3 regions of the Streptomyces sp. NBC_01551 genome follow, and region 3 is predicted to be linked to each of the others. Evidence: riboswitches for the same ligand, from Rfam matches in the RefSeq annotation. Region 3 holds a riboswitch; each other region holds the start of a gene.

Region 1 (4,913 bases), 540 kb from region 3:
CGCCGAGGGGAACGACTACCTCGACATGCTGGCGGGCTTCGGCGTGATGGGCCTGGGCCGACACCACCCGGTGGTCCGCCGGGCCCTGCACGACGTCCTCGACGCCCAGCTCGCCGACCTCACCCGCTTCGACTGCCAGCCGCTGCCGGGACTGCTGGCCGAGAAGCTGCTCTCGTACAGCCCCCACCTGGACCGGGTCTTCTTCGGCAACAGCGGCACCGAGGCGGTCGAGACCGCCCTGAAGTTCGCCCGGTACGCCACCGGCCGCCCCAGGATCCTCTACTGCGACCACGCCTTCCACGGGCTCACCACCGGCTCCCTCTCGGTCAACGGGGAGGGCGGGTTCCGGGACGGCTTCGCGCCGCTGCTGCCCGACACGAGGATCGCCCTCGGGGACCTGGCCGCCCTGGAGCGGGAGCTGCGGCGGGGCGACGTCGCCGCGCTCATCGTCGAGCCGATCCAGGGCAAGGGCGTGCTCGCGGCCCCGCCCGGTTTCCTGTCCGCCGCGCAGGAACTGCTGCGCCGCCACAAGGCGCTGCTCATCGCGGACGAGGTGCAGACCGGGCTGGGGCGTACCGGTGACTTCTACGCGTACCAGTACGAGCCGGGCGTGGAACCGGACCTGGTGTGCGTGGCCAAGGCCCTGTCGGGCGGCTACGTGCCGGTCGGCGCGACCCTCGGCAAGGACTGGATCTTCAAGAAGGTCTACTCCTCCATGGACCGGGTGCTGGTGCACTCCGCGAGCTTCGGCTCCAACGCGCAGGCGATGGCCGCCGGGCTCGCGGTCCTCTCGGTGATGGACGACGAAGGGGTCGTGGCGAACGCCCGCGCGACGGGTGACCTGCTGCGCGGGCGGCTCGCGGCGATGGTGGACGAGTACGAGCTGCTGCACGAGGTGCGCGGGCGCGGGCTGATGATCGGCATCGAGTTCGGCCGGCCGTCCTCGCTCGGGCTGCGCAGCCGCTGGACCATGCTCCAGGCGGCCCGCAAGGGGCTGTTCGCGCAGATGGTGGTGGTGCCGCTGCTGCAGAAGCACCGGATCCTCACCCAGGTCTCCGGCGACCACCTGGAGGTCATCAAGCTCATCCCGCCCCTCATCGTGGACGAGGGCGACGTGGACCGGTTCGTGACCGCCTTCCGGGCGGTCATGGACGAGGCCCACGGAGGGGGCGGCCTGATGTGGGACTTCGGCAGGACGCTGGTGAAGCAGGCCGTCGGCAACGGCTGACGGCCCGCTCCGGCGGGGCTATTCCAGGAGCCGGTCCCGCAGCCGGCCGAGGGTCTCGGGCGCCAGCCCGAGGCCCTCCGCCAGGTAGGGCTCCACTCCGCCCCAGGTCGTCTCGATGGTGTCGAAGGCCGCCGTCAGGTACTCGGCGCGGGCGTCGAAGAGGGGCGCGAGGAGCTCTGCCACCTCGGGGGAGCGGGCCCCTGCGGGCTCCCCGCCGCGGCGCATCCGGTAGCGGCGGTGCGGCGCGTTGGACTCCAGGTAGTCCGCCACGATGGCGTCGCGCTCCACGCCGAGCGCGAGCAGCGTGACCGCGATCGACAGGCCGGCCCGGTCCTTGCCGGCCGCGCAGTGCATCAGGGCCGGGACGCTGTCCTCGGCGAGGGCGTGCAGGACCCGGCTGTGCTCGGCGGTGCGTCCCGTGATGATGGCGCGGTACGCGTCGGTCATCCGGGTCACGCCCTTGCCGTCGCCCAGGATGCCGCGGAGCTGGGCGAGGTCGCCCTCGCGGACCAGCTTCCAGAACTCGCTGCCGTCCGCCGGGTCCGACAGCGGGATGTTGACGTTCCGGACGCCGGGGAGCTCCACGTCGAGGCCGTCGAGGGCCCGGTCGGCGCCGTTGCGGAAGTCGAAGACGGTGTGCAGGCCGAGCGACGCGAGGAAGTCTGCATCGGTTTCGGTGGCATGTGCCAGATGTCCGCTTCGGAATAGTCGTCCCGACCTGACCCTCCGTCCGTCCGCGGTCGGCATCCCGCCGACGTCACGGAAATTGCGCACTCCGGACAGTTCCGGCTCCATGTACGGGGCCTGGGGTATCTGCTGGGTCACGGGAACTCCTCCGCATCGTCGTGGGGTGTCCGAATTACACTGTTTGGCGCCAACTTGCCATATCCGGAGGCGAGATCGGGTCCGTCCCCGTGAGCCAGATCATACGGTGACCGTGAGTGCCTGATCGCCGAAGTCGAATTGCCTTGCCAGGGCGGTTGTTGAGGGTCCGGAATGGACGGAGGGTGACGGGAATTCCGTTGATCCCTCATACCTGCGAATGCGTCAGGGAATTCGTGGCTTGTTCCGCGTGGCGCGGCTGGATTACCTTCGCGATCGATCCGGGTGGACCGCCGAATCCTGCCGCCGCCCGGGAACCGCACCCGACTATCAGCGCGCGCGGCAGGAGCGGGGGAACCAGGTAAGCCGCTGTTCCGGATCTCTGTCCGGGACGGCTTGGGGTGAAGCCGTACATGTGCTGTTCATGTACGGCCGGACATCTCCAGTCCGAATCCGACAGCTCACCTCGCAGGCGACGGAGAGGAAATGCCATGCCCGCAAAGGGTAAGCACCGCCGTCCCAAGTCCCGTTCGATTTCGCGCGGTTTCGCCGTGGCGGGCACCGGTGGCGCGGCCCTCGCGCTGCCGTTGCTGGGTGCGACCGGCGCCTCCGCGGCCGGCGGCCAGACCGCCGCCCCCGCCGCCGCTCCGGCCTCGGCGCCGCAGGTGCGGGCCGCCGCCCCGCAGGTGCAGGCCGCTGCCCCGCAGGCAACGCAGGCCGCGCCGGCCGTGTACACGGTCGTGCCGGGCGACTACCTCTCGAAGATCGCCGCGGAGCGCCACCTGGAGGGTGGCTGGGAGCGGCTCTACGAGGACAACCGCGAGGCCGTCGGCGCCAACCCCTCCCTGATCCACCCGGGTCTGAAGCTGACCCTGGGCGCGAAGGGCGCGGCGGCCGAGGCCCCGGCGCAGTCCGCCCCGGCCCCGAAGCGCGCGCAGCAGCCGACGCAGCGGTCGGCCGACCGGTCCGCCGAGAAGCCGGCCGAGCGGTCCGCCCCGGCCCCGAAGGCCAAGGCGAAGACGGCCGCCGCCGCACCCGCCAAGCAGCAGGACGCGGGCTCCTCCACCGCCACCGGCAAGACGGCCGCCTTCGTGGCCCCCGTCGGCGGCGGCATCTCCACCCAGTACAAGACGGCCGGCGCCATGTGGTCCTCCGGCTATCACACCGGTGTGGACTTCATCGCGAGCTCCGGCACCACCGTCCGGGCCGTCGGCGCGGGCACCGTCGTCTCCGCCGGCTGGGCCGGCTCGTACGGCAACGAGGTCGTCATCCGGCACGCGGACGGCAAGTACTCCCAGTACGGCCACCTCTCGCAGCTGTCGGTCTCGACCGGCCAGAGCGTGACCCCCGGCCAGACCATCGGCCTCTCCGGTTCGACCGGCAACTCGACCGGCCCGCACCTGCACTTCGAGATCCGCACCGGGCCGTCCTACGGCTCGGACATCGACCCGCTCGCCTACCTCCGCACCAAGGGCGTGAGCATCTGACGGCAGCCGCCGCCGGACGAGGTACGACCGACACGTGAGGCCGGGGCCCGAGGGGGGTCCCGGCCTCACGCCGTTATTCCGATCCGACCGGGTGGTATAGATCACGGTCCGTCAACCCCTGCCTACGGTGGCGTAGGTCACGTGCCGGGGTGAAGGATGTGTTCTCGTGGCAGCGACGACGACGACACTCAAGACCATCGGCTCGTACGCGGCGATCGGGGACAGCTTCACCGAGGGCGTGGGGGACCCGGGACCCGGGGACAGTTTTCTCGGCTGGGCGGACCGGCTGGCCGTACTCCTGGCCGATCAGCGGGAAGAGCACACCTTCCGGTACGCCAACCTGGCCGTGCGGGGGCGGCTCCTGGACCAGATCGTGGAGGAGCAGGTGCCGCGGGCCAAGGAACTCGCGCCCGACCTGGTGACCTTCTGCGCGGGCGGCAACGACATCATCCGGCCCGGCAGCGACCCGGACGACGTCGCGGAGCGGTTCGAGGCGGCCGTCGCCGACCTCGCCGGCGCCGTCGGGCAGGTCATGATCACCACCGGCTTCGACACCCGGGGCGTGCCGGTCCTCAAGCACATCCGGGGCAAGGTGGCCACGTACAGCGCGCACGTGCGCGCCATCGCCGACCGGTACGACTGCCCGGTGCTCGACCTCTGGTCGCTGAAGTCCGTACAGGACCGGCGGGCCTGGGACGCCGACCGGCTGCACCTCTCGCCCGAGGGCCACACGCGGGTCGCGCTGCGCGCCGCGCAGGTGCTCGGCCTGGAGGTGCCCGCCGACCCCGACCAGCCGTGGCCGCCGCTGCGGCCGCGCGGATCGGTGGACGTGACCCGGGACAACATCCAGTGGGCCCGCGAGTACCTGGTGCCGTGGATCGGCAGGCGGTTGCGAGGGGAGTCCTCCGGGGACCACGTCGAGGCCAAGCGGCCCGACCTGCTGCCGCTGTAGGACGGGCGCGGTCGGGGCGGGACACCGGCGAGGGCGGCCGGGCGCGGTGGCGCGGGCAGGCCGTGCGGGCGGGCGGGGGTCGTGGCGCGGGCAGGCCGAGCCGTGGAGCGAGCCCGCCGGGGCCTTGGCGTGGGCGGGCCGGGGCCTTCCCGCGGGCGGGGCGCGGGGACCGGGCGCGGAATCCTTCGGGTCCGGTGCGCGTTGGAACGTCGTAGCCTGTATGACCCGTCCTGCCCCGAGCCTTCCTGGAGGCGCCTTGACCGGCTCCCGTCCCCTGCGTCCGCGACTGCGCGCCCTGCGGCCCGAAGCCTTCGGCGCGGACCCGTCCGGCGCGCGGATGGAGCGGATCCGCCGCTCGCCGAACTTCGCCGACGGCGTCTTCCAGAACCCCATCGGCGCCCGCACCCGGCCCTCCGGCTCCATG
Region 2 (4,913 bases), 2.7 Mb from region 3:
TGCGGCCGCAGGGTGAGGACGGCGATGTCCTGGCCGTACTGGAGGTGGCGCACGACCTCCGCGTCCCACCAGGGCGGGTCCTCGCTCGCCGCGGCGCCCTCCGTCATGGCGTCGGCGATCACCTGGTAGGCCTCGGCCCACGCCTTCTCGACGTCCGGGGTCCAGGCATCGCCGGAGGTCTGGGCGAGGGCGGCCATCAGGCTGGCGCCGACGGCCGCGTAGTGCTCGGGCCCGACGAGGAACTTGCGGTGGTCGCGGCCGAGCTCGCGGAGATAGGGGAGGAGGGTCTCGTGTTCGAGGTGGGCGATCACATGGGTGAGCGCGGCGAAGAGCCGGTCCCGCTGGCGTTCCATGTCCTCGAAGGAGGCCGGGAAGAGGGCGCGGATCCCGGGGTTGTGCCAGAAGAGGTGGGAGTAGAAGAACTTGACCGCGTGCTCGGCCCGTCTCTCCACCACCGCGAAGCTGCTTTTCAAGATCCTCACATCCACAAAACCGAAAGTAGGAACGGCGGACCACGCGAGGTCAAGTCATGGCGGATCTACGGACAGCCGCGACGATCCACCTATATGGGATGACGGGTGACGGCCGGGATACGGTCTGCGGGTGCATGAGCAGACTCCCGAAGCCCCCGCAGACCCCCCGACCCCGCAGGGTCCGACCCTGTTCGACTGGGAGTTCGCGACCGACCCCTACCCGGCCTACGCCTGGCTGCGCGAGCACTCCCCGGTGCACCGCACCAAGCTCCCCAGCGGGGTCGAGGCCTGGCTCGTCACCCGGTACGCCGATGCCCGCCAGGCCCTCGCCGACCAGCGGCTGAGCAAGAACCCGGCGCACCACGCGGAGCCGGCGCACGCCAAGGGCAAGACCGGGATCCCGGGGGAGCGCAAGGCGGAGCTGATGACGCACCTGCTCAACATCGACCCCCCGGACCACACCCGGCTGCGGCGGCTGGTGTCGAAGGCGTTCACTCCGCGCAGGGTGGCCGAGTTCGCCCCGCGGGTGCAGGAGCTGACCGACCACCTGATCGACGGGTTCGCCGCGAAGGGCGAGGCGGATCTCATCCACGAGTTCGCCTTCCCGCTCCCCATCTACGCCATCTGCGAGATGCTGGGCGTACCGCGCGAGGACCAGGACGACTTCCGGGACTGGGCCGGGATGATGATCCGGCACGGCGGCGGCCCGCGCGGCGGCGTCGCCCGTTCCGTGAAGCAGATGCGGACCTATCTCGGTGAACTCATCCACCGCAAACGGGATGATCTGGGCAATGACCTCATCTCCGATCTGATCCGGGCAAGTGACCACGGAGACCACCTGACGGAGGCCGAGGCCACCGCCATGGCCTTTATCTTGCTTTTCGCCGGATTCGAGACGACGGTCAACCTCATCGGCAACGGCGTCCACTCCCTCTTCATGAACCCGGACCAGCGCGCGCGCCTACAGTCCTCCCTCGCCGCCGGCGAGAGCGCGCTGCTGGAAACCGGAATCGAGGAACTCCTGCGCTACGACGGCCCGGTGGAGCTGGCGACGTGGCGGTTCGCCACCGGGCCGCTGACCCTCGGCGGGCAGGACATCGCGACGGGCGACCCGGTGCTGGTGGTCCTCGCGGCCGCCGACCGCGACCCGGCGCGGTTCGCCGACCCGGACACCCTCGACCTCTCCCGCACCGACAACCAGCACCTCGGCTACGGGCACGGGATCCACTACTGCCTGGGTGCTCCGCTGGCACGACTGGAGGGGCAGACCGCGCTCGCGACTTTGCTGACGCGTCTTCCCGACCTGGAACTCGCCGTGCCGGCCCAAGAGCTGCGCTGGCGCGGTGGGTTGATCATGCGTGGCCTGCGCACTCTTCCGGTGCGCTTCACACCCCGAAACGACTGAGGAGCGCTTGACCCGAAGTCAGTTTCCGACCGGAGTTGTCACGATCGTGCTAACGCGGCTAGGTTCTGCCGTTACCCCGCCGTTATGCGAAAGGTGCAGCTCATGCGTTCCGGGAACGGCCGCCACAGACGCCCCCGCCAGGTGCCCGCCATAGTCGTCACCGCCGGAGTCACAGGCTCCGCGTTGGCGCTGCCGCTGCTCGCGGCAACCAACGCGAGCGCCGCTGACGCCGCCACCTGGGACAAGGTTGCGGAATGCGAGAGCGGTGGCAGCTGGAGCGCCAACGCCGGCACCGGCGCCTACGGCGGACTCCAGTTCAGCCAGGAGGAGTGGAAGAACGCGGGCGGGCTGTCCTACGCCGAGCGCGCCGACCTCGCGAGCCGCTCGCAGCAGATCGCCGTCGCCGAGCGGGTGCTGGCCTCCCAGGGCCCCGAGGCGTGGTCGACGTGCGCCAGCCCGGCGGGTCTGACCAAGGACGGCCCGTCGGCGGACGTCAACCCGGGCAACGCCGACGCACCCGGCCCGGTCGCCCCGAGCCCGTCCCGCCCGGACGCCAAGGTGCCGGTGCAGGGCAACACGCCCGCCAGGGACTACGGCGCCCCGACGCCGAAGCCCGGCCTGTCCGGCTCGCCCACCGGACTGCCCGACCTGCCGCAGGGCCCCTCGCTCGGACTGCCCGTCATGCCCGAGCCGGACCTGCCGTCCACGACCCCGACGACGCCGACGAGCCCCACGACGCCGGGCGGTCCGTCGACCGACCCCACCTCGCCCACGACTCCGGTCGACCCGTCCTCGCCGACGGCCCCGACCTCCCCGAGCGGCACGCCGGGCAACCCGGCCGCCCCGGGGACCCCGGGCGCCACCACCGGCCCCAGCGCCTCTCCGAGCCCGTCCGGCGCGGCCGGCGCCGCGGGCGAGAGTGCTGGAAAGCACCGCGGGGCGCCCGCGGTCGAGACGGCCAGCGCGCCTGACGCCGCGTCGGACCCCACGTACACCGTCAAGGCGGGCGACAGCCTGGCCGCCATCGCGGATGCCAAGGGCGTCAAGGGCGGCTGGAACGCGCTCTACCAGGCCAATGAGCAGGTCATCGGCGGGAACGCGGATCTGATCAAGCCGGGCCAGAACCTGGATCTAGCTAAGAAATAGGGGCACTTCGGACATCCGGAATGGCCTGAATGTCGGATATCCGTAAGTGAGACATGCGTCTCTTCCGTTCAACTGGCGTGTCACGCCGGTAGCGTTCCGCAAACCCCGCCCTCACCTGCGCAAACGTCCTTGCGGAGAGCGCAAGTAGGGGTCGTCTACCCCCGATGTTCCTCGTTGAACATCGGGGGGAGACCTGTCTACCTTCTGAATCGCTCGCCACCGCGGGCCTCTTCGACCGCATCGCCGAATCCTGCCGGCGGCCGGAGAGAACAGTCGTCGCGTCAAGCGCCGAAGGCAGGAGCGGGGGAACCAAGGTAGGCGCCGGGAGGGGCCGTTGAGAGACGGTCAGGAACGGCTAGGGGTTAAGCCACACGCCACGTGTGGCCGGGCACTCACTCGCCCGAACCCGACAGCTCACCTCGTAGGCGTCGGTGAGGAGAACTCCATGCTGCTTTCCGGCAAGGGCAAGCACCGCCGCGGTTCCAAGGCCGTCCGCATCGTCACGCTCGCCGGTGTCGCCGGCGTGGCCGTCGCGGCGCCCCTGATGGCCGCGGGCTCCGCCTCCGCCGCCACCGCCTCCGAGTGGGACCGCGTCGCCGCGTGCGAGTCGGGCGGCAACTGGTCCATCAACACGGGCAACGGCTACTACGGCGGCCTGCAGTTCTCGGCCTCCACGTGGGCCGGCTACGGCGGCAAGGCGTACGCCGCGACCGCGAACAAGGCCTCCAAGTCGCAGCAGATAGCCATCGCCGAGAAGGTCCTCAAGGGCCAGGGCAAGGGCGCCTGGCCGGTCTGCGGCAAGGGCCTGTCCACCTCCTCGTACAAGGGCGGCGCCGCCGAGGCCCCCAAGCCGAAGGCGAAGCCCGAGGCGAAGAAGCAGCAGAAGGCCGAGCCGAAGAAGGAGACCAAGCGCTCCGAGGCCCCGGTCACCCGCTCCGAGCGCGCCCAGGCCCCGGCTCCGTCCAAGCCCGCGCCGAAGCCTGCCGCGCCGAAGCCTGCCGCGCCGAAGCCCGCCGCGCCGACGACCAGCGCCCCGAAGACCGGCAACGGCTCCTACGAGGTCAAGCCGGGCGACACCCTGGGCACCATCGCCGAGGCGAACGGCGTCAAGGGCGGCTGGCAGCAGCTCTTCGAGCTGAACAAGGACATCGTCTCGGACGCCGACCTGATCTTCCCGGGTCAGAAGCTGAAGCTCAGCTGAATCTCTCGGTAACCACCGACAGAGGGTCAGCAACACACGGGATCCCCACCGCCCGGCGCGTCTTCCCCTACGCGCCGGGCGGTGCCGTTTGTGCCGGTCGGGCCGAATGATCAAGATCCGTATGTCCCGGAAGACGGGTATTCGGACCCTTTTTCGTCCCAGGACCCGGGCGGTCGGGCGGCCGAGTCCCCGGATCCGGTTAGGCTCTAGGCGGCAAGGCCATCCCACGGCCTGACACGCCACCGCACACCCAGCGTCACATCCCAGAAGGAGATGCTCGTGCCGTCCATCGACGTCGTCGTAGCCCGGGAAATCCTGGACTCCCGAGGCAACCCCACGGTCGAGGTCGAGGTGGGCCTCGACGATGGCAGCACCGGCCGTGCTGCAGTACCGTCCGGCGCCTCCACCGGTGCATTCGAGGCCATCGAGCTCCGTGACGGTGACCCCAACCGTTACTTCGGCAAGGGTGTCGAGAAGGCCGTCCTGGCCGTCATCGAGCAGATCGGCCCGGAGCTCGTCGGCTACGACGCGACCGAGCAGCGCCTGATCGACCAGGCCATGTTCGACCTCGACGCCACCGACAACAAGGGCTCGCTCGGCGCCAACGCCATCCTCGGCGTGTCCCTCGCCGTCGCGCACGCCGCGTCCGAGGCCTCGGACCTCCCGCTCTTCCGCTACCTCGGCGGCC
Region 3 (4,913 bases):
GCGACATCGACCCCGAGCAGACGCTGGCGTGGATCGAGAAGTACTTCGGCTCGATCCCCTCGCACGACGGCAAGCAGCCGCCCCGCGACGGCTCGCTGCCCGAGGTCATGGGGCAGCAGCTGCGCGAGGAGATCGTCGAGGAGGTCCCGGCGCGTGCGCTGATGGCCGCCTACCGGCTCCCGCACGACGGCACCCGCGAGTGCGACGCCGCCGACGTGGCGCTGACCATCCTGGGCGGCGGGGAGTCCTCGCTGCTGCACAACCGGCTGGTACGCCGCGACCAGACGGCCGTCGCCGCCGGCTTCGGCATGCTCCGCCTGGCCGGGGCGCCGTCGCTGGGCTGGCTGGACGTCAAGACCTCCAGCGGCGTCGAGATCCCCGCCATCGAGGCGGCCGTCGACGAGGAGCTCGCGCGGTTCGCCGCCGAGGGCCCGACGGCCGAGGAGATGGAGCGCGCCCAGGCGCAGCTGGAGCGGGAGTGGCTCGACCGGCTCAGCACGGTCGCCGGCCGCGCCGACGAACTGTGCCGCTTCGCGGTGCTGTTCGGCGACCCGCAGCTGGCCCTGACCGCCGTCAAGCGGGTCCTCGACGTCACCGCCGAGGAGGTCCAGGCCGTGGCCGCGGCCCGACTGCGCCCGGACAACCGCGCGGTGCTGGTGTACGAGCCGCTCCCGGCCGCGGACGCCGCCGACGCGAACACCGACGAGACCGAGCACGCCGAGAACGAGGGGGCGGAGCAGTGAGCGACACCGCAGCCGTCACGATGACCTTCCACCCGCGCCCGGAGGCCGGCGAGGCCCGTCCCTGGGCCTTCCCGGCGCCCGAGCGCGGCGCGTTGCCCAACGGGCTGACGCTGCTGCGCTGCCACCGCCCCGGGCAGCAGGTCATCGCCGTCGAGATCAACCTCGCGGCCCCGCTGGACGCCGAGCCCGAGGGCCTGGACGGCGTGGCCACCATCATGGCCCGCGCCCTGTCCGAGGGCACCGACAAGCACTCCGCCGAGGAGTTCGCGGCCGAGCTGGAGCGCTGCGGCGCCACCCTCGACGCGCACGCCGACCACCCGGGCATCCGGGTCTCGCTGGAGGTGCCGGCCTCCCGGTTGGCCAAGGCCCTCGGCCTGCTCGCCGAAGCGCTGCGCGCGCCGGCCTTCGCCGACAGCGAGGTGGACCGGCTGGTGCGCAACCGGCTCGACGAGATCCCGCACGAGCTGGCCAACCCGCAGCGCCGCGCCGCCAAGCAGCTCTCCAAGGAGCTGTTCCCGGCCGCCCTGCGGATCTCCCGCCCGCGCCAGGGCACGCAGGACACGGTCGCCCGCATCGACTCCGCGGCCGTACGCGCCTTCTACGAGGCCCACGTACGCCCCGCCACCGCCACGGCGGTGGTCGTCGGCGACCTGACCGGCATCGACCTCGACGCCGTCCTCGCGGACACCCTGGGCACCTGGACCGGCGACTTCGCCGAGCCGCTGCCGGTCCCGCCGGTCACCGCCGACGACACCGGCCGCGTGGTCATCGTGGACCGGCCCGGCGCGGTCCAGACGCAGCTGCTGATCGGCCGCATCGGCGCCGACCGGCACGACCGCCTCTGGGCGGCCCAGGTGCTCGGGACGTACTGCCTCGGCGGCACCCTGACCTCCCGTCTGGACAAGGTGCTGCGCGAGGAGAAGGGGTACACGTACGGCGTGCGCGCCTTCGGCCAGGTGCTGCGCTCCACGGCCGACGGCAAGGGCGCCTCGATGCTCGCCATCAGCGGCTCGGTGGACACCCCCAACACCGGCCCGGCGCTGGAGGACCTCTGGAAGGTGCTCCGCACCCTCGCCGAGGGCGGTCTGACCGATGCCGAACGGGACGTGGCGGTGCAGAACTTGGTGGGCGTCGCCCCGCTGAAGTTCGAGACCGCGGCCTCCGTCGCGGGCACCCTCGCCGACCAGGTCGAGCAGGAGCTGCCGGACGACTACCAGGCGCGGCTGTACGCGCAGCTCGCCGAAACCGGCACGGTGGAGGCGACTTCGGCGGTCGTGAAGGCGTTCCCGGTGGACCGGCTGGTCACGGTCCTGGTGGGCGACGCCGCGGCGATCGAGGAACCGGTGCGTGCCCTCGGGATCGGTGACGTCACGGTGGTCGGCAACTAGGCGGATCCGGACACGTTTCCGAAGGGGCTCCGGCGGCTTGTCTGCCGGAGCCCCTTATGTCTGTTTAGCGGTGAGGTTGCGTGTATGCGGTGTGGCGTACGCAACAAAAGCGCGAGTCTGTTTGGCGATTGACTGATGATCCGCCTAGCGTCAGGCGTGCTGTTCGTCAGTTGTGCCCGCCGCAATCCGCGGCACCGGACAGCGATCGCCGAGTCCCCGTCAGGCGCGAGCCTGGGGAGCCGGGGACCCACATGCGTCCCTGGGGTGAATCGGACCGCCTCGCAAGAGGGGGCCCGTAGGAGACCTTCCTGCTCCGAACCCGTCAGCTAACCCGGTAGGCGAGAGGGAAGGAAAGGATCAACCCCTTCATGGCGTTTGGCAGTCGTGCCGCCGGCAAGCACCGTGGTTCCAGCCGTCTGAGCCGCAAGACCGCCGGCTACGCCGGCATCGCAGCCCTCGCCACCACCGGTGTCGTCGGCTCCATCGCAGCCCCCGCGTTCGCCGCGGACGGCAACAGCGCCCCGTCCATGGAGGACACCGGCCTCAACGCCGTCGTCGTCGCGGACGAGCTCCCGGGCGAGATCGAGGCCCAGGCCGACTCCCAGCAGCGCGCCGCCGAGGCCGCCGCCGCCAAGGCGCAGGCCGAGGCCGACGCCAAGCAGCAGGCCGCAGAGGCCAAGCGCGTTGCCGAGGCCAAGGCGAAGGCCGAGCGCGACGCCGCCGAGCGCGCGGCCCGCGAGGAGGAGCGCAAGCGCCTCAACACCTTCGTCGCCCCGGTGGACGGCTCGTACGTCAGCACCCAGTACCACGCGGGTGGCGGCATGTGGTCCTCCGGCAGCCACACCGGCATCGACTTCCACGCGGCCTCCGGCACCTCGGTGCACGCGGTGGGCGCGGGCACCGTCGTCGAGGCCGGCTACGGCGGCGCGTACGGCAACAACGTCGTCATCAAGCACAACGACGGCACCTACACCCAGTACGGCCACATGTCCTCGCTGAGCGTCTCCGTCGGCCAGCAGGTCACCCCGGGCCAGCAGATCGGCCTGTCGGGCTCCACCGGCAACTCCAGTGGCCCGCACCTGCACTTCGAGGCCCGCACCGGCGCCCAGTACGGCTCGGACATCGACCCGGTCTCGTACCTGCGCTCGCACGGCGTCAACGTCTGACCCGTCCGACGCGCTCCGCACCGCTTCGAAGAAGACCCCGGCTCACCGAGCCGGGGTCTTCTTCGTGTGGCAAACATTTCGAATATCCGGCCGTCCTCGGAAATTATCGTGTGTTGCAATAGAGTCGCCGTACGGAAGTCGTCGGTTGATGGTCGGTAGTCGGAATTAAGCGGAGGTCCGGTCTTGCGTATTCCCGCGCACGCGGTATGCACAGCGATCCGCGACGACATCGTCTCCGGGGTCTTCGGGCCGGGCGGCAGACTGACCGAGGAGGTGCTGGCCCGGCGGTACGGAGTCTCCCGCGTCCCCGTCCGCGAGGCGCTGCGCACCCTGGAGTCCGAGGGGTTCGTCACCACCCGCAGACACGCGGGCGCCTGTGTGGCCGAGCCGACCGAGCAGGAGGCCGCGGACCTCCTGGAGGTACGGATGCTGCTGGAGCCCCTCGCGGCCGCCCGGGCCGCCCGCCGGCGCAGCGAGGCCCACCTCAAGGTGCTGCGCGGGCTGGTCAGGCTGGGTCAGGAGCGGGCCAGGAGGGGCCAGGGGGAGGATCTGCGGGCCCTGGGCGGCTGGTTCCACGAGACGCTCGCCCAGGCCTCCGGCAGCCCCGGGCTGATCGCGCTGCTGACGCAGATGCGGCACAAGATCGCCTGGATGTACTCGGTGGAGGCCCCGGCGCGCCCCGTGGACTCCTGGGCGGAGCACGGCGCGATCGTGGACGCGGTGGCCCGGGGCGACGCCGAGCGGGCGCGGACGCTGACCGCGATCCACGCGGACCGGGCGGCGGGCGCGCACCGGATCAGGGTGAGGACTTCGCAACCTGCCGTAAACATGTCGAGCGGCTCGCATTAACAATGCCCGTATACAAAGGACGGATATTCGCGGCGTCCCCGGATATCCGTGGGGTGGCTCGATTCGGGCCGGTTTTCGCTGCCCGGACTATCGGAATTCGCGGTGGCGCCCGGAATCCCCGTTTGTGCGCCTCGCTCCCGGTGTCCGAAAACGCGTGAGCCGTGGTCCCCGGTATTCCGGGGGCCACGGCTCGTTCGCGCGGACGCGAGGGTCGAACCCGAAGGGTCAGACGGTCTCCGGGAGCTCCTCGAGGCCCTCGGCGACCAGCTTCGCGAGGCGGTCCAGAGCGGCCTCCGCGCCCTCGGCGTCGGAAGCGAGGACGATCTCCTCGCCGCCCTGGGCGCCCAGGCCCAGAACCGCCAGCATGGAAGCGGCGTTGACGGGGTCGCCGCCGGCCTTCGCGATGGTCACCGGGACGCCGGAAGCGGTCGTCGCGCGGACGAAGATCGAGGCGGGACGAGCGTGCAGGCCCTCGGCCCAGCCGACGTTGACGCGGCGCTCTGCCATGGTGATGCCCTTCAGGTTCTTACGGTTGTCTAGACCAGTCTCTCACGGCACCCGGAATGCTTCGACCGACCCTCGGCCCCGATCCGCCACTGTTCGACCTTCCCCAGCTTGCACTGATTTGCCCCAGCTTGCCGTACGCGCCGCGCGGGCGCTGTCCGGCCGACCCTGGCCTTAGGGTGGCCCCCATGACGACCGAGTCGGACCCCTCGTACCCGGCCCACTGGGAAGCGGACGTCGTGCTGCGCGACGGCGGCACGGCC

What was found. A riboswitch is a leader RNA that binds a small molecule or an ion and turns the genes downstream of it on or off. The one in region 3 is predicted to bind cyclic di-AMP.
Region 1: linked by a shared signal. The riboswitch ahead of OG982_RS25585 (LysM peptidoglycan-binding domain-containing M23 family metallopeptidase) and the one ahead of OG982_RS23240 (M23 family metallopeptidase) in region 3 are both predicted to bind cyclic di-AMP.
Region 2: linked by a shared signal. The riboswitch ahead of OG982_RS11005 (transglycosylase family protein) and the one ahead of OG982_RS23240 (M23 family metallopeptidase) in region 3 are both predicted to bind cyclic di-AMP.

Annotation. Positions count from the first base shown of each region.
Region 1 covers NZ_JAPEPX010000001.1:5,669,569-5,674,481, forward strand. The annotation lists gene OG982_RS25575 (aspartate aminotransferase family protein) at 1-1,228, shown strand, start outside; gene OG982_RS25580 (tyrosine-protein phosphatase) at 1,247-2,053, opposite strand; cyclic di-AMP (ydaO/yuaA leader) riboswitch at 2,332-2,540, shown strand; gene OG982_RS25585 (LysM peptidoglycan-binding domain-containing M23 family metallopeptidase) at 2,542-3,537, shown strand; gene OG982_RS25590 (SGNH/GDSL hydrolase family protein) at 3,704-4,489, shown strand; gene OG982_RS25595 (MBL fold metallo-hydrolase) at 4,746-4,913, shown strand, end outside.
Region 2 covers NZ_JAPEPX010000001.1:2,462,195-2,467,107, reverse strand. The annotation lists gene OG982_RS11020 (globin domain-containing protein) at 1-455, opposite strand, end outside; gene OG982_RS11015 (cytochrome P450) at 604-1,878, shown strand; gene OG982_RS11010 (transglycosylase family protein) at 1,981-3,024, shown strand; cyclic di-AMP (ydaO/yuaA leader) riboswitch at 3,301-3,467, shown strand; gene OG982_RS11005 (transglycosylase family protein) at 3,470-4,225, shown strand; gene eno (phosphopyruvate hydratase) at 4,499-4,913, shown strand, end outside.
Region 3 covers NZ_JAPEPX010000001.1:5,126,317-5,131,229, forward strand. The annotation lists gene OG982_RS23230 (pitrilysin family protein) at 1-743, shown strand, start outside; gene OG982_RS23235 (pitrilysin family protein) at 764-2,131, shown strand; cyclic di-AMP (ydaO/yuaA leader) riboswitch at 2,328-2,487, shown strand; gene OG982_RS23240 (M23 family metallopeptidase) at 2,500-3,297, shown strand; gene OG982_RS23245 (GntR family transcriptional regulator) at 3,481-4,146, shown strand; gene OG982_RS23250 (HPr family phosphocarrier protein) at 4,372-4,653, opposite strand; gene OG982_RS23255 (bifunctional GNAT family N-acetyltransferase/acetate--CoA ligase family protein) at 4,839-4,913, shown strand, end outside.